DNA from 3 places in the Methylobacterium marchantiae genome. Region 1 is predicted to be linked to each of the others. Evidence: predicted binding sites of a transcription regulator. Region 1 holds the regulator's gene; each other region holds the start of a gene.
What was found. The regulator LexA, encoded in region 1, represses DNA repair genes until DNA is damaged. The targets are predictions, from matches to a motif close to TGTTCNNNNTGTGTTCNG.
Positions count from the first base shown of each region.

Region 2: a site for LexA is predicted at 3,950-3,967, ahead of ACFQ4G_RS16995 (ImuA family protein). Genes of this name have one in related genera too.
Region 3: a site for LexA is predicted at 2,870-2,887, ahead of ACFQ4G_RS16675 (DUF3072 domain-containing protein). Genes of this name have one in related genera too.

Region 1 is NZ_JBHTND010000018.1:6,302-11,939, forward strand. Features, by position in the region: gene oxc (oxalyl-CoA decarboxylase) at 1-1,194, opposite strand, end outside; gene ACFQ4G_RS13890 (GntR family transcriptional regulator) at 1,993-2,685, shown strand; gene ACFQ4G_RS13895 (helix-turn-helix domain-containing protein) at 2,897-3,502, shown strand; gene lexA (transcriptional repressor LexA) at 3,771-4,514, shown strand; gene ACFQ4G_RS13905 (ComEC/Rec2 family competence protein) at 4,508-5,638, opposite strand, start outside.
Region 2 is NZ_JBHTND010000026.1:14,117-19,754, forward strand. Features, by position in the region: gene ACFQ4G_RS16985 (error-prone DNA polymerase) at 1-1,629, opposite strand, end outside; gene ACFQ4G_RS16990 (Y-family DNA polymerase) at 1,626-3,209, opposite strand; gene ACFQ4G_RS16995 (ImuA family protein) at 3,136-3,927, opposite strand; gene ACFQ4G_RS17000 (collagen-like protein) at 4,168-5,151, shown strand; gene ACFQ4G_RS17005 (TIGR03862 family flavoprotein) at 5,146-5,638, opposite strand, start outside.
Region 3 is NZ_JBHTND010000025.1:16,304-21,941, reverse strand. Features, by position in the region: gene ACFQ4G_RS16695 (ATP-binding protein) at 1-178, opposite strand, end outside; gene ACFQ4G_RS16690 (response regulator) at 360-1,085, opposite strand; gene ACFQ4G_RS16685 (MarR family winged helix-turn-helix transcriptional regulator) at 1,087-1,608, opposite strand; gene ACFQ4G_RS16680 (branched-chain amino acid aminotransferase) at 1,912-2,799, shown strand; gene ACFQ4G_RS16675 (DUF3072 domain-containing protein) at 2,900-3,145, shown strand; gene ACFQ4G_RS16670 (hypothetical protein) at 3,429-3,554, shown strand; gene ACFQ4G_RS16665 (DUF937 domain-containing protein) at 3,672-4,457, opposite strand; gene ACFQ4G_RS16660 (MATE family efflux transporter) at 4,576-5,638, opposite strand, start outside.

The DNA of each region.
Region 1 (5,638 bases):
GGCGATGATGGTCTTCAGCGCGCCCAGAGCGCCGTGGAAGTCCATCGGCGTCGAGTTCTTGCGCAGCTTCGACGCCATCTTGGAGAGGTTCTCCTCCTTCTTGGCGGAGATGGCATCGGTCCAGGATTTCGGCGGGGCCTGCCAGTCGCCCTTCATGCCGTCGAGGAGCGCGGTCACGCAGGAGCCGATGTCGCCGACGATCGGCGCGACGATCTCGACGTTGGAATCCATCTCCTTCGGCTCGATGTCGATCTGGATGAACTTCTTCGAGCCGGGAGCGCCCCAGGTCTTGCCCTTGCCGTGCGAGAGCAGCCAGTTCAGGCGTGCGCCGACCAGCAGGACGACGTCGGCCTCCTTGAGGACGAGGGAGCGGGCCGCACCCGCCGATTGCGGATGGGTGTCGGGCAGCAGGCCCTTGGCCATGCTCATCGGCACGTAGGGAATGCCGCTGGTCTCCACGAGGGCGCGGACCTCGTCGTCGGCCTGGGCGTAGGCGGCACCCTTGCCGAGGACGATGAGCGGGCGCTTGGCGCTCTTCAGGACGTCCAGGGCGCGCTTGATGGCGGAGGGAGCCGGCAGCTGGGCCGGAGCCGCGTCGATGACCTTCACCAGCGATTTCGCGCCGGCCTCGGCCTCCATCACCTGGGAGAAGAGCTTGGCGGGCAGGTCGAGATAGACGCCGCCCGGGCGGCCGGACACCGCGGCGCGGATGGCGCGGGCGACGGCGATGCCGATATCGGCGGCGTGCAGGACGCGGAAGGCCGCCTTGCACAGGGGCTTGGCGATGGCGAGCTGGTCCATCTCCTCGTAATCGCCCTGCTGCAGATCGACGATCTCGCGCTCGGACGAGCCGGAGATCAGGATCATCGGGAAGCAGTTGGTGGTGGCGTTGGCGAGCGCCGTCAGGCCGTTGAGGAAGCCGGGCGCCGAGACGGTGAGGCAGATGCCGGGCTTCTTGGTCAGGAAGCCCGCGATGGCGGCGGCGTTGCCGGCATGCTGCTCATGGCGGAAGGAGATCACGCGCATGCCCGCCGCCTGGGCGAGGCGGCCGAGATCGGTGATCGGAATGCCGGGCACGCCGTAGATCGTCGTGATGTCGTTGAGCTTCAGCGCGTCGATGACGAGATGGAAGCCATCGGTGAGTTCCGGCTCCGCCGCAACGTCGACGTCGATTCTCTGGGCCAAAGCGGACATCGTGTTCTCTCCCTGGTTCTTTGATGTTTTGTTCTGGTTGACGACCCGCGCGGCAGGCGGACCGATGACGCGACTCCCGCGCGGGGCGGCGACGGAGCCCCGCCGCGCAGGAGCGATATCGTGGACCGGCGGGTCGCTCCGGTCCGAAACCGTCGGCGGAGCTAGAGTGCCGCGAGCGAACCCATTCGGGGGCCGGGGACTTGTCGAGGGCCAGGGACTTGCCTGCAGGCGCTGTTCATTGACGTTTCCTCCCGATCGGTCCGCATTTTTCTTGTGGCGGATCCAAAAATTTATGATCTCTTCAAGCAAAGGTCGCTTCACGACTTGGAATGCCCGAACGAAAGCCTTCCTCCCAGAATCGGTTGGCATCTGAACTATATTGCAGATTCACCGTTCCGCCTGTATGAACCCGAATCGTCCCTGCCCTCTCGCGGGGACGGTCCGCCAGTGATCCGGCGCCTCGATCCGTGCTTGAAGTTCCATTCTCTCCCCGATTATTGGTGGCATACCAAATACCAAGTGTCAAACGGATTTGCACGATCTTGCCGATCGAGGGGAATGCTGGAAGGCGGGCGGTTAGCGAAGGGGCATCGCTCGCTGTCCCGCGATAAAGCGAATCTCGCAGGTTGCTTCTGCGATAGTGACGCAGACCGTGACGCTATTCTTGTGTTGAGACACTTCTTGCGCTCAAAGCGTTCCTTGTATTCCAAACTCGGGTTTGGCATGCTTCACACCATGTGTGCTCGACCATGTGTGCTCGACCATGCGTGCGAGTTGAAATCGTTCCAGGTGCCCAAAATGGTCAAAAACGACACGTTTCAAGTAAAGCCCATCGTTGCGACCTCGAGCTTGCGTGCACTTGCTTATGATGCGCTCAAAGAAGCGATCACCAACATGAACATCTATAACCAGCGCGAGGAAGTGCGGCTGGACGAGCGAAAACTGTCCCTGAACCTCGGGGTCAGCCGTACGCCGGTCCGCGAAGCGCTGACGGTGCTGGAGCAGGAGGGCTTCGTTCGGTTCGAGGCCCGGCGCGGCGTCTTCGTCATCAAGAAGTCGAAGAAGGAGATCGTCAGCATGATCCAGGCCTGGTCGGCCCTGGAGAGCATGGCCGCCCGCCTCGCCTGCGAGCGCGCCACCGACGAGCAGCTGCATGGCCTGCGCGAGCATTTCCCCGAATTCTACGAGGGACGCCCGTCCGACCACCTCGACGAATACTCGGAAGCCAATATCCGCTTCCACCAGAAGATCATCTCGCTCGGCCAGTGCGACGTGATCAAGGACATCACCAGCAACCTGCTGATGCATGTCCGCGGCATCCGCAACACCGCCCTCCGCCAGGGCGACCGCGCCGCCAACTCGATCAAGGAACACGTGGCGATCATCAAGGCGCTGGAAGCCCGCGACGCGGAATTGGCCGAACGCCTGGTGCGGGAACATGGTCTGGGCCTCGCCAGCCATGTGGAGAAATACGGCGATTACCTCGACTGAAGGTCGATGCGCATTTGTCCGCCACGAGGTCGAGGGCCGGAATCCGGCTCGCCGGTCTCGTCTCCGGACGGAGTGAAGGCGCCCCTACGACATTGTAGAGTTTGGAAGATTCCGCGGCTGCCCGCACTGGCGAAGGGCGGGGCCCGCCGCCATAATGGGTGACGGCCCGCGGCCGGTCGCGGCGTCGGGCCGGGAAGGTGCGGATCGGGTCATGCTCACCACTGCGTCGAATGCTCCTTCCGTCGAGGAGAAGCCTCTGGAGAAGGCGCTCGGCCACCAGATCAGGCTGCTGCGCCGGGAGCGGGATCTCTCGGTGGCCGATCTCGGGAATGCCGCCGGCATCTCCCTGGGGATGGTGTCGAAGATCGAGAACGGCGCGATCTCGCCCTCGCTCTCCTCCATCAACGCCATCGCAACGGCGCTGAATGTGCCGATCACGGCCCTGTTCTCGGCTTTCGAAGAGCGGCGGGACTGCTCCCACGTCAAGCGGGGCCAGGGCGTCGTCATCGAGCGCCGGGGCACCAAGGTCGGCCATATCTACGAGTTGCTCGGGGCCGGGATCGGCGGCGAGGTCGCCCTCGAACCCTACCTGATCACCCTCGAGACCGAGGCGGAGGCCTATACCAGCTTTCGTCACGTCGGCACCGAGTTCATCTACATGCTCACCGGCGAGATGATGTATCACCATGCGGGAGAAGACTATCATCTCCTGCCGGGCGACTCGTTGCTGTTCGATTCCAACGGCTTGCACGGTCCGGCCAGGCTGTTGCAGACGCCGATGACCTACCTCTCGATCATCGTCTACCCACGCGGCTGACGGACTGCTTCGGCGATTCGGTCGAGATCGTCTTAAATGGCGGATATGGCCCGGTTCGAGCGAGTGTTTTCGCACCTATGCCGCGTCCGCGAATCCGGCAGCCGTCTCGACGGCTGCCCGCCCGCGAGCGGAACATCGCGCCCAAGGAACAAACTCTACCATCGGGTTAACGGAACCCTTGCAGAACACTTGCGGAACGTCTACCGTGTTCGTGTTTTGTTTCGTCAGGCATTCGCCGCAGCTTGGCTTCAGTGGAAGAGTGATCTGTATGTTGACGCGTAAACAGCTGGATCTTCTCCAATTCATCCAGCAACGGATGCAGGAGAGCGGCGTGCCTCCGTCGTTCGACGAGATGAAGGACGCCCTCGACCTGAAGTCGAAATCGGGCATCCATCGCCTGATCACGGCGCTCGAGGAGCGTGGTTTCCTGCGGCGCCTTCCGAACCGTGCCAGGGCGATCGAGGTGATCCGGATGCCGGAAAGCCTCGCCGGCGCTCCCGCGCCTCGTCCCGTTTCCGCTCCCGCAGGCGAGGTTCGCCGCTTCACGCCGAGCGTCGTCGAAGGCGGGCGATCGAAGGCAATGCCGTCGGTCCGTCAACCCACCGCCCAGGCTCAGGACGAGAGCGGACGGGCCATCACCATCCCGGTCATGGGTCGCATCGCGGCCGGTACGCCGATCTCGGCGATCCAGAACCAGAGCCATTCGGTGACGCTGTCACCCGACTTCCTAGCCGGCGGCGAGCATTACGCGCTCGAAGTGCGCGGCGATTCGATGATCGAGGCGGGCATCCTCGACGGCGATCTGGTGGTCATCAAGAAGCAGGACACCGCCAATACGGGCGACATCATCGTCGCCCTCATCGACGACGAGGAGGCGACGCTGAAGCGCCTGCGCCGGCGCGGGTCGTCCATCGCCCTCGAAGCCGCGAATCCCGCCTACGAGACCAGGGTACTCGGCCCCGATCGGGTCCAGATCCAGGGACGCCTCGTCAGCCTGGTGCGCCGCTACTGATCCTGGTCCGGAGAGACGTCCGCTGACGGCTCGCCGTCCTCGGCTTCGGCATCCGGCGTCTTCGATGGTGCCGTCTGTGTCGAAGGCTTCGGCGCCGGTTCGGGCCATGCTCGGCGCCATGGCGGTCGAGATCCGGGCTCTCTCGCCGATGTCGCGACCGGACCGTCCGGCGTGAAGCGTATCGCCGTCGCCCCTCGGGCGGCGAGATAGGCCCGATCGATGACGAGGCTGGCCCGGCATCCCGGCGGCGCATCCCGGCGGGCAATGACGATCGTCGCTCGCGCGCAATCCTCGGCGAAGGCCCGCTTGTCCTTGACGAGGGCGATGGCTCGACCCGGCTCCGTCTCGATCGTGCAGCCGATCGGGTCGCAGCGGCTTCGATCCGACGCCGATACCGCGCCGGCTTTCCGCGAATCGCCGTCCGCCTTGAGCCATTGTTCGAGGACGAAATCCGGCGGCTTGCCGAGGATGGCCAGTCGCCCGTCCCGATCGCGCAGTGCGGCGCCCGTTCCCTCGCGGTCCACATAGAGATCGTAGCGCTGCGGCGTCGCCGCCAGCACCATGCCGATTCCGGCGGGGGCGAGCCCGATCCAGCGCAGATGCGAGACCGGCACGGTCAGCAGCAGGAGGGCGATGGCGAGCAGGCCGAGCGCCGTGCTGCCATAGGCCGGGACGACGAGGGTGGCGTGGCCGAACCCGCTGATCCATCCGGAGATCGTGAGCATTCCGCGCACCGCGAGCCCCATCGCCCACCAGACCGGCTGATCGAGGGCGAAAGGATAGGCGAGGATCCCGAGGACCGCCGCCGGCATCACCGCGAGGGAGACGAGCGGCAGCGTGAGGGCGTTGCCGACGATGCCGAAGGGCTGGACGGTCTGGAAATGGTAGGTGGCGAAGGGGGCTGTCGCGATCTGCGCCACCAGGGTCGTCGCCAGGGTGCCGACGACCGCGACGATCACGAAGCGGAAAGCGCGGGCGAGAAGACCGTGGCCCTCCCGCTGAGGCATCCAGCGGTTGAGCGCGGTGGCGCAGGCGATGAGGCCGGCGACGGCCCCGAAGGACATCTGGAAGCTCGGGCCGAGCAGGCCTTCCGGCTCGCGTGCGAGCGCGATCAGGGCGGCCAG
Region 2 (5,638 bases), on a different contig from region 1:
CATGCCCAGCGCCAGCACATCGACCTTGAGCAGGCCGATCGTGTCGATGTCGTCCTTGTCCCATTCGATGAAGGTGCGGTCGGGCATCGCGGCGTTGCCCACCGGCACGGTCTCGTCGAGCCGCCCCTTCGTCAGTACGAACCCGCCCACATGCTGCGACAGGTGGCGCGGGAAGCCGATGAGCTGGATCGCGAGGTCCACCGCCTGCCGGATGGCGGGGTTGGCGGGGTCTAGCCCGGCTTGCGCGATATGCTGGTCGGGCAGGCCGGCGCCCCATGAGCCCCACACCGTGTCGGCCATCATGCCGGTGATGTCGGGGGTGAGGCCCAGCACCTTGCCGACCTCGCGGATGGCGCTGCGGGGCCTGTAATGGATCACCGTGGCGCAGATCGCCGCCCGGTCCCGCCCGTAGCGGTCGTAGAGGTACTGGATCACCTCCTCGCGGCGCTCGTGCTCGAAATCGACGTCGATGTCGGGCGGCTCGTCCCGGCTCTCGGAGATGAAGCGCGCGAAGAGGAGGCGGATCTTTGTCGGGTCCACCGCCGTGATGCCGAGGCAGTAGCAGACCACGGAATTGGCCGCCGAGCCGCGGCCCTGGCACAGGATTCCCCGGTTCCGGGCGAATTCGACGATGTCGTGGATGGTGAGGAAGTAGCGGGCGTAGTCGAGCCGGCGGATCAGGTCGAGTTCGTCGGCGAGAGACGCCGCGACTCCATCCGGGATGCCGTCCGGGTAGCGCAGTTCGGCGCGCTGCCGGGTGAGATATTCGAGATGCCCCTGCGCCGTTCTGCCGGGGGGAACGGGCTCGTCGGGATATTCGTATTTCAGTTCCTCCAGGGAGAACCCGCAGGTCTCGGCGATCTCGATCGTGCGCGCGATCGCCTCCGGATGATCGGCGAAGAGCCGGGCCATCTCTGCGGGTGGCTTGAGGTGGCGTTCCGCATTGGCCTCCAGCCGGTAGCCGGCCTCGACCAGGGTGCAGCCCTCGCGGATGCAGGCGACCATGTCCTGCAGGGGGCGCCGGTCGGGATGGTGATAGAGTGCATCCGACACCGCCACCATCGGCGCGCCGAGGCGTTTCCCGAACTCGGCGAGCCGGCCGAGCCGACGCCGCTCGTCGCCTCTGTAGCGATGGCTGACGCCGAGGAAGACGCGGCCGGGGGCAATCTCGGCCAGGGCGGCGAGATGTCGGGCGAAGAGGGGGTCGTCCTCCTCCGGCGGGAGCGCGACGAAGACCTGGCCCCTTGCCGCCGCGAGCATCTCCGAGACGCCGAACCGGCACTCGCCCTTCTGCGAGCGGCGGTTGCCGTCCGTGAGCAATCGGCAGAGCCGGCCGTAGCCGTCCCGGTCCATCGGGTAGGCGACCGCCTCGAATCCCTCTTCGGTGACGAGGCGGACGCCGGGAAGGTATCGGATCGTCGGCTCGCCCGCCTTCTCCCGTCGCTTGGCCTCGGCATGGCCGCGCACCACGCCGGATAGCGTGTTGCGATCGGCGATGCCGATGGCGTGGAGCCCGAGTTCGGCGCCCTGCGCCACCATCTCCTGCGGATGAGAGGCCCCGCGCAGGAAGGAGAAGTTCGTGGTGACCGCGAGCTCGGCATAGGGTAGGCGGCACCCGACCTCCCTCACGCGAACAACCCTTGCACGAACCAGCGCGCCGCCGTCTGCGCCGTGTGGAACCCCTCGCGGTAGACCCAGAGCCGCCGGCCGGATTCGTCCTCGACCACGTAGTAATCCCGGGTGGGCGCGGGCGCGTGCCACCAAGCGTCTGCGATGCGCTCCGGGCCCTCGGCATGGGCGATCCGGTGCAGGCGCCGGCGCCAGCGGAAGCGCTGGGGCGGCCCGTCTGGGGCGAGCGAGAACACCTCGTCGGCCGCCTCGCTGCGTGACAGGAGGACGAGGGGGCGGGCGGGCATCGGGCCCTGCGGGCGCGCGTTCACCCGTCCGGCCCAGTCGAGGGCGACGTGTCTCACCCGCCACGGCTCCAGGGCATCGGCGCGTTCGGGGATGTGGCTCGCCCGTGGGCTCACGCGGATCACCCTCGCCCCGATGCGCTGGCGCAGGGCGTCGGCGAGACGGGCGGTCCCGCCGGTATCGGCCTCCCGGTCGAGGCCCGTCTCGGCCAGCGCGTCCTGGCGGGTTTCCAGCCGGCCGATGCCGGTCACGTCGAGCCGCACGGTCTCGAAGCCGAATTCGGCATCGAGGGCCGGCCCGAGCCGGTCGAGGCGAAGATCGAACAGTCGCCCGATCCGGTCGGCAGACAGGGTCGGTTCCGAAAGGCCGAGATCGAGGCTGCGCTCGATCCCGTCGACCCGGTACAGGCTCAGCCGCAGGGATTGCGCGCCGAAGCCCGAGGCAGCGAGGCGGGGCGCGATCTCCTGCATCAGCCCGATGGCGGTGGCGACGATGATCGTCTGATGCCCGATCGGATCGAGAAAACCCCGGCTCGCGCCGAAGGCGGCCGGCTCGGCCAGGGAGACCAGCGGTTCGGGCCGTCTCCCCAGCGCCTGGTCGAGACGTAGCAGCAGAGTCTCGCCGAAGCGTCGTGCCAGGGGCGCACGGGGCGCGTCAGCCAGCGCCCCGATCCGGCGCAGGCCGAGGCGGCGGAGGGATTCGGCGATGGCCGGCTCGATCCGCAGGGCGCTCACGGAAAGGTCGCGCAAGGCCGGTGCGTTGCCTCCCTGCGGCACGACGACAGGCCTCGTCGAACCGCCATGACGAGCGAGCGCGAAGGCGCAGGCCGGCGTGTCGGCCAGGGCCAGCCGGGCGGGAATCGCATGGGCCGACAGGCGTGCGGCGAGGTCGGCCATCAGGGCTTCCTCCCCGCCGAACAGGTGGCTCGCCCCCTCCATGTCGAGGAAGAAGCCGTCCCCGCCTTCCGCCGGCCCGAACGGTGCCACCACGGGCGTGTAGCGTCGGGCCCAGAGGCAGAGCCGTGCGAGGGCGGCGGTGTCGGCCTCCGGGTCTGCGGGATGGACGGCGATGCCCGGCCCGATCCGGGCACGGGCTCGCGCGAGGGGCTCTCCCGGACGCAGGCCGAGAGCCCAGGCCGCGGCATCCACGGCCGTGATGCGCAGGCCCCCCGGCCCGATGGCGGCCACGACGGCGGGGGAGGTCGCTTCGGGCGACGCCTGTTCAGGGACCGTTCGAGCGCGCCTGAGACGCGTCAGCGGCCACTGCTCCAGCCAGACCGAAACGATGCGCGGCATGATCCCACTCCAGAAGCCAATCCCCCGTTCGTCCATTGCGGCAGCGGTCGAGCCGAGCCCGCCAGCAGGGCCGCTCGATGCAGCCGAACCGGTCCCGCAGGGCCGCGCCCGAGCCGATCCGCCAGCGGGTCGCGGCCATGTTCGGGCATTCCGCCTGAGGCGGACGCAGGACGAGGAGGAGCCGGGACGCGGCCTCGCCCGCCAGATGCAGCCGCCGGCTCTGCTTCAGCGGCAGGCCGGCATCCACCAGTCCCGCCACCGCCCTCAGGCCCTGAGAGCGCAGGGCCTCCTCCACGGCGCGGTAGGCATCCGCGTCGTTCTCGACCTCTAGGATCAGGAGGCGGCCCGGATCGAGGCCGAGCCCGGCAAGGCCGTGGCCGTAGGGCGTGGGGTGCCCCTTGCCGATGACGAGGAGAGCCTCTCCCTCCACCCGCGCGAGGTGGCGCGCCATCAGGGCGAGCGTGAACCCTAAGGCCGCTGCCTCGTCGCCCTCGGATTCCGGCGCGATCTCGTGCGGCCGGCCGAGAGACAGCCCTCCGCCGGGAAGCCCGGAATCGATATGGGCGATCCCCAGGGGCAGGGCCTCGATTGCCGGGGCGTCGGAATCCCGTCCCAGGTGATCGCGCAGGGCCGCAAGGGCGATCCGCCTGCGCTGCGCGGGCTCGTCCGCCTCCGTTCCTGCTTCATCGCGTGTCGTCCGTTGAGCCCGAGCCATCATGTCCGTTCCATCGCCTGACGATAAGAACAAAACAAGAACATACTCAACCGGTTTCAAAGGGTTTGGAATTTACCCAGCGTGTAGAACCGCTTCCCCTGTGGACGGCTGTGGACGAGTGTGGATGGAGCAACGGTAAGGCGACGATTGGAGATGCTCGGCCGGACTTGACCCCATGACCTGACCCGGCATTGTCCCTCCGCCGTGCCGGACCTCCGGCGCATCAGCCTGGAGAGAATGCCCATGCGCCTCGACCATGCCGCCCACTGCCCGGCCTCGACAGGCTTCATGGCCGAATCTCCGATTGGCCGGTCCTCGGTCGGCAAGTCCTTGATTGGCAAGTCCTTGGTCGGATTGATGATCATCGCGGGCTTGGCGGCCGGCCCGGCTGCGGCCCAGGCGCCCGGGCAGGTCAGTCCCGGCCAGCCTGGACGCGGGATGAGCGCCGCCCCGGCGACGGAGACCGCCGCGGCTCCGAGGCCCGGGACGGCCAGGGCCAAGTCCAGGCGGGTCGTGGCGCCGTCGCAGCCGATCCAGGTCTACGATGCGCGTATCGAGTCGGGGGATCTGCGGATTTCCGGCAGCGTGCGGAAGGGCGGCACTGTCGTCATCCTCGACGAGGACATCTCGGTCATGGCCGATTCGCGCGGTCGATTTCTGTTCCGCCTTCCCTATCGGCCTGCCACCTGCGTCGCGGCTCTGAAGGCCGGCGAAGACGAGAGGGAAGCCGTGGTGGCCAATTGCGCGCCCGCCGGCGAGCCCGGGCCCAAGGGCGATGCCGGTGCGCAAGGAGAGGCCGGTCCGCAGGGCATGGCAGGACTCGCCGGAGCGCCCGGAGTGGCCGGCCCCAAGGGTGATGCAGGACCCAAGGGCGAGCCCGGACCAAGGGGTGAAGCTGGACTGAAGGGTGAAGCCGGCCCCAAAGGCGATGCGGGTCCTAAAGGTGAGACAGGCCCCAAAGGCGAGATGGGTCCGAAGGGAGAGGCGGGTCCTCAGGGTGAGCCGGGGGCGGCGGGCGTCACGGCGAGTGCCGCCAGTTCCACCCTGCGGCCGGTCCGCAACGAGAATTGCTCGTCCGGCGGCTGCGAGTTGAGCTGCGCGAGCGGCGAGGCCTTCGTCTCCGCCTATTGCCTGTCGTCGGGCAGCCCGTCCTTCGCCAATGGCGGCGCCAGCGCGTCTTGCCCGTCCGACGCCAAGGGCATGGTCGGGTTCTGCTCGCGGCTATAGCGCGGGGCCGGCCTCTTCGAGCCAGTCCATCATCCCGGCGGCCGCGGCGCGGCCGCTGGAGAAGGCGCCCTGCAGCAGGTAGCCGCCGGTGGGGGCCTCCCAATCCAGCATCTCGCCGGCGACGAACACCCCCGGCCGTGCTTTCAGCATGAAGCGCCGGTCGATCTCCTCGAAGGCGACGCCGCCGGCCGTGGAGATCGCCCGCTCGATCGGGCGGGGGGCAAGGAGGCGCAAGGGGGCCGCCTTGATCAAGGCGGCGAGGCCGGCCGCCGAGGAGGGGAGCGTCAGGCCGGCGGCCTCGCGCAGCAGACCCGCCGCCACGGGGTCGAGTCCCGCATCCTTGCGCAGGCGCGTGGCGAGGGAGGCCCCCTGCTTATGGGTCTCCAAGCGTCGCGTCAGCGTGGCCTCGGTCAGGTCCGGCCGCAGATCGACGACGAGACGGGCTTCCCCACGGGCCTCGATCGCCTCGCGGATGAGACGCGACAGA
Region 3 (5,638 bases), on a different contig from region 1:
CGTCGGCCGTCACGGCGGCCGACAAGCGTCGGGTCACCAGTTGCCAGTGCCGCTCCATGAAGGTGTAGGCGATCACCGATTGCAGCAGCACGACCGGAGCGATGATGATGATCAACGAACGGGCATAGAGGCCCTTCGGCAGGGCATTGCCGATGGCGCGTGCAACCGTCTTCCACATTCGGCGCGGATTTGGCCGGGCGCGGCTTAGGGCCGTGATTTTCTTGACGATCTGCCACAGCGTCAGGTCAGCTAGCGCCATCGCGCGATCCGTAGGAAACACCCAATCCGTCCGGTGCTCCAGGCTCGCGCGATCGCATGGCGTCGCGCGGAAAACCCAAAACCACTCTTCGGCTTCATGCTCAATCTATCGCGAGGCGGTAGCCGACACCGCGGACCGTCTGGAGGAAGAGGGGATTGCCGGGATCGACTTCGGTCTTGCGCCGCAGACGATTGATCTGCACGTCTATGGTGCGCTCGGCGGCGAGACCACCGTTCCCCGCTAGCACTTCCCGCTCGACATTGCCGCCTTTGGCCTCTGCCAAGATCGTGAGGATTTCGCGCTCGCGCTCCGTGATTCGGATGGCTTCATCGTCGCGGCGCAACTCGCCCCTGTCGATGCGGTAAGAGAACGGCCCGAACGTCACCGTGGCGATGGTGCGGTCCGAGGGAGGGGTGCCTTCGGGCCGGCGCTTGATGATGTTGTTGAGACGGAGGATGAGCTCACGCGGCTCGAACGGTTTTGGCAGGTAATCGTCCGCCCCGATCTCGAGCCCCATCACCCGGTCGTTCGGGTTCGAGCGTGCGGTGAGCATGAGAATTGGCACGCGCGAGGTTTCGCGGACCTGCCGGGCATAGTCGAAACCATTCTCGCCCGGCATCATCACATCGAGAACGAGGGCATCGAAAACGAAGCTCTGCGCCCTCTGTCGCGCCTCATTGACATTGCCGGCGGCGGTGACGCGAAACCCCTGCTCGAAGAGGTAGCGCGACAAGAGTTCGCGGACGCGCCGGTCATCGTCGACCACGAGGACGTGGGGAGCGTGATCGGGAAGTTCCGTCCGAACCTTCAGGTCGGAAGAGGCCATCTCAGCTACGGTCCCGGATACGGCGGGCCATCAGGCTGCGAACGGCGGCGCGCTCTTCGGGTTCGATCATCGCCATGAGAAACCCTTGTGCTGCGGCATGGGCGCCCTTCGGTTCGTCCGCGACGGGGTCGGCTATGGCACGGGCGACCCGTCGTACCTGGACCCGTGTCAATTCGGCCGTGAGCGTCGCTCCGGTCTTCGAGCAAAAGAGCAATCGCTGCCGGCGATCGCTCTTGCCGGTTTTCTGCACGATGTAGCCCTGCTCGATCAAATCCTTGAGCACCCGGTTCAGACTCTGCTTCGTGATCTGGAGAATGTCGAGGAGTTCGGCGATCGTCAGACCCGGATAGTGATAGACGAAATGCAGGACTCGGTGATGCGCTCGGCCGAAGCCGTAATCCGCCAGCATCCGGTCCGGATCGCCGACGAAGTCGCGGTATGCGAAAAAGAGCAGTTCGACCAGATCGTTGGTCACGCTCTCCTCGACCACGGGAGCGTTCTGCGGGGACGCAAGGGCGTCCATCGGCTCGCGCTCCCCGTCGGATAGGGGAATGGCGGACGCGTCCGTTTCCGCGGTCGGTTGTCGAGTCACGTCCGGCAAGACCCTCGATATACGTCAGTGATGTTGACATATCTCAGGGGCATTGATAGTCGTCAAGCCTCGTTGGTGCTGCGACCGCGACAGGTCAATGGTCTCGCAGACCTCAAGCCTTGCAGCCTCCATTCCTCGCGGATATTGCGCGAGGAATGGCCGGCTATCGAGCCAATCCGATCGATCGACCCCGCAGACTCGATTGCGCGAGCCCGCGGATTCAAGGAATTCGTCATGTCCGTGATCCCGTTCGACGAGCGCGAGGGCACCATCTGGTTCGATGGTGTGCTGGTTCCGTGGCGCGAGGCCAAGATCCACGTACTCAGCCATGGCCTGCATTACGGCTCGGCGGTGTTCGAAGGCGAACGGGCCTATGGCGGACAGATCTTCAAGAGCCGCGAGCATGCCGAGCGCCTGCTCCGCTCGGCCCAGTACCTCGACTTCACGATTCCTTACGGCGTTGCCGAGATCGAGGCAGCCAAGGAACTCGTGCTCAAGACCAGCGGCTTGAGCGACGCCTACCTCCGACCCGTCGCCTGGCGCGGTTCGGAGATGATGGGCGTCTCGGCGCAGAACAACACCATCCACCTCGCCATCGCCGCCTGGGAATGGCCGAGCTACTTCGATCCTGAAACCAAGATGAAAGGCATCCGCCTGGACATGGCCGATTATCGTCGGCCCGATCCGCGGACCATTCCTTCCGCGTCGAAGGCGGCCGGCCTCTATATGATCTGCACGATCTCGAAACACCGGGCCGAGAACAAGGGATATGCAGACGCCCTGATGCTCGACTGGGAGGACAACGTCGCCGAATGCACCGGCGCGAACATTTTCTTCATCAAAGACGGCGTGGTCCACACACCGCTCGCCGACCGGTTCCTCAATGGTATCACGCGTCAGACCGTCGTCGATCTCGCCCACCGACGCGGTTTCGACGTGATCGAGCGCCGGATCAGACCCGAAGAGATGGAGGGCTTCTCGGAATGTTTCATCACCGGCTCTGCCGCCGAAGTGACGCCCGTATCCGAGATCGGCCCCTACCGATTTACCCCCGCCGACATGACGAAGACACTCATGGACGACTATAGCGCCGAGGTTCAGCCGAAAGCGATCGCCGCCTGAGCCGAACTCCGTCGCCCCGAACACAGGGGCGACGGAGTTCGGAACCTGCCGCGCCACTTCCCGTTATGAATAGAACAATTCATGAACGAGGTTGCCGGCGATGACGAAGAATCAGTCTGCGAGCGAGAATGCGAACCCCAAGACGGCGGGCGGCGACGCTTCGAACCGCATCAAGGATCCGAGTGAGTGGACCACCGGCGACGAGCCGATGACAGGCGCGCAGGCTTCGTATCTCAAGACGCTGTCCGAGGAAGCCAAGTCGCCCGACTCGTTCGAACCCGATCTCGACAAGGCCGAGGCATCTAAGCGAATCGATGCTCTGCGCAAGGAAGCGGGACGGGATTGATCGTTGGGGAGAAGGCCCGTAGCGGCCCGGCCCCCAGGAGGGCCGATCACCGCCAACGGGCTTTCACTCGCTTGATCCTAGATCGTCCTTGCGTTTGGCGAGTTGCATTAAGCCATCCGCAACGATCGAGGTTCTAATTTGGGCTCAGACGACTTCGTCGAGGATCGAGATACCCATGACGAGGCGGGCGCCTACCGACCAGACAGAGACCGGTTTTGGAGCGGATGGATGGCGCCTATCAAGCGCCGTTGGTCGCTTCGGCCGCGATACGAGCGGCGCGACGATGATCGAATATGGTCTGATCGCCGGCCTGACCTTCCTCGCCATCGTCGGAGCGCTTCGGTACTACGCCGAGCGCCTGGAGGTGATGTATCAGATCATCGGTGCCGCGGTCATGAAGTCGACCTGAACTGACCCGGTACCATTCGACGTATCAAGCACTTCCACCATATGACGATGGCGAAGCCGTCGATCCGGTGCTCGATGGGTCGAACGAATACGATCTGACGTAACCACGCGTAGCGGATCAGCGCTTCTGCGGCCCAGCCGTACGCGAACGTGAGGTCGGCGCCTTCGATGCATCCGACTCCGTGGTTCCACCGCGCCAGAGGCTGTCGAACAGACTCTGCATCGTTTTTGCATTCTCCTGCTGAGCGTCCAGCCCGGACTGGAACATCTGCTGCAGGAGATCGAATGGGTTTAGTACGGACGCTTGAGACGCGGCAGTCGCGGCTGCCTTCGTCTCCACGGCATGACGCGCCGACGGAAGGCTTCTCTGGGGCGTTGTCGTCGCGGATGAAGGTGTCAGCACGGAACTGCCAGGCCCCATGAACGCATTCATCATGTCGGTCCAATAAGGCGGGGTCGGGATGCCGATTGGTGAAGGTGGAGGGGCTGCCGGGGCCGGAGCCGGCGATGCCGGGTTCATCATGACATGAACGATGCCAGCCACGACCATGCCGGCCATGACGGGAAGCATCTGCCTCAATGCCGGTGTCGCCACGCCACTCACCGCCGCTGCCTGCTGCAGAACGGCCTGGCTGAGATGCTGTGAACCGAACAGTTGGCGGATCATCGCATCCATTTGCGGCTTTCCCGCCGCGGAGCCGACCGTTGTCGGATCCATCAAGCTGAACATCTGTGTGAAATCGCTCGGATCGGCGCCGGCGTTACGCTGGAGGCCGAGGGTCAGGGCCGGCATCAAGGCTTCCATCGCCCGACGTGTCTGGTCCGGCGACAAGCCGAATTGCTGACCGAAACCGTTGGCACCCATGCCGCCCTGCGCTTGCAGGAGATCGAACAGGTTGAACATGGCGGCGGCCTCATGATCCCATCACGGGCAGATCGAGATACTCCGGCCTGCCATCGAGATGTGAACTCTGTCGCATCGCCGCGCGACTTACCAGCCCGCCATTTTCCTCATCCCAGCCCTATACCAACGCGTTGGGCCTCTCCGACGCCGGAACATCGCCTCCGCAGGCATCCGCATCGGTGATAGCGGCTGGCGTCGAGGGGGCAACGAGCGTCCGGTTCTCGAGCGTCGTGACGGTCCGGAACGCCAGAACGATGCCTATGACGCCGAAAGCGACCGAGCCCAAGCCGACACCGGCGATGACGCCCTTCGGGCCGTAGAAATGCGCTCCGACGAGGGCCGGGAGCACCGTCCCGATCGTGGCGCGGCCCCAGTTGAGGAGCGTGGATAGGAATGGAAAGCCAAGATTGTTGAACGATGCGTTCGACAGGAACAGGAGCCCGGTGAAGAACCATACCCCGCCGCTCACGAGGCAGAAAAAGACGAAGAGATCGGCAGCCGTGCCGCTCAGCTCGAACAGGTCCGTCAGCGGCCCGCGAAGGGCGACGAGCGCCGCCCAGACCACGACGACGTAGAGGCCCGTCACCAGAGCGCCGTCCCGCAGCACGCCGCGCATGCGGTCGAAGCGCCCCGCCCCCCAATTCTGGCCGAGGATGGGGCCAATCGAGCCGGACATGGCGAAGAGGCCGCCGAAGGCGACCGGCGTCAGCCTATCGATCACCACGTTACCGGCGACTGCCACGGCACCGAACTTGGCGAGGGCATGAGCAATGAAAGCACTCGCGACCGACGGTGCCAAATTCGTGAGTACCGCGGGCAACGCGATCCTGAGGACGATCGGGGCGTCCGAAACCACATCCGCGACGCTCGGCACGGTGAGCATCCGATGCTGTCGGATCCCCCACAGCCCAATGAGGGCGAACGTCGCACGGGCGACGCAGGTGGTGATGGCGGCTCCGTCGATCCCGAGCCCCGCCGTGAAGATGAGCAAAGGGTCGAGCCCCGCCGTGACGATGGCTCCGCCCAACGTCACGTACATAGCCTGTCGGGCCGCACCGATCGCGCGCAGCAGGCCCGAGAACATCATGCCCGGCCCCATGAGCAAGTTCGAGGGCAGGGCGATCCATAGAAAGCGCTCGGCGACGGGCAGCGTCTCGGCGTCGGCGCCGATCCAGGACAGG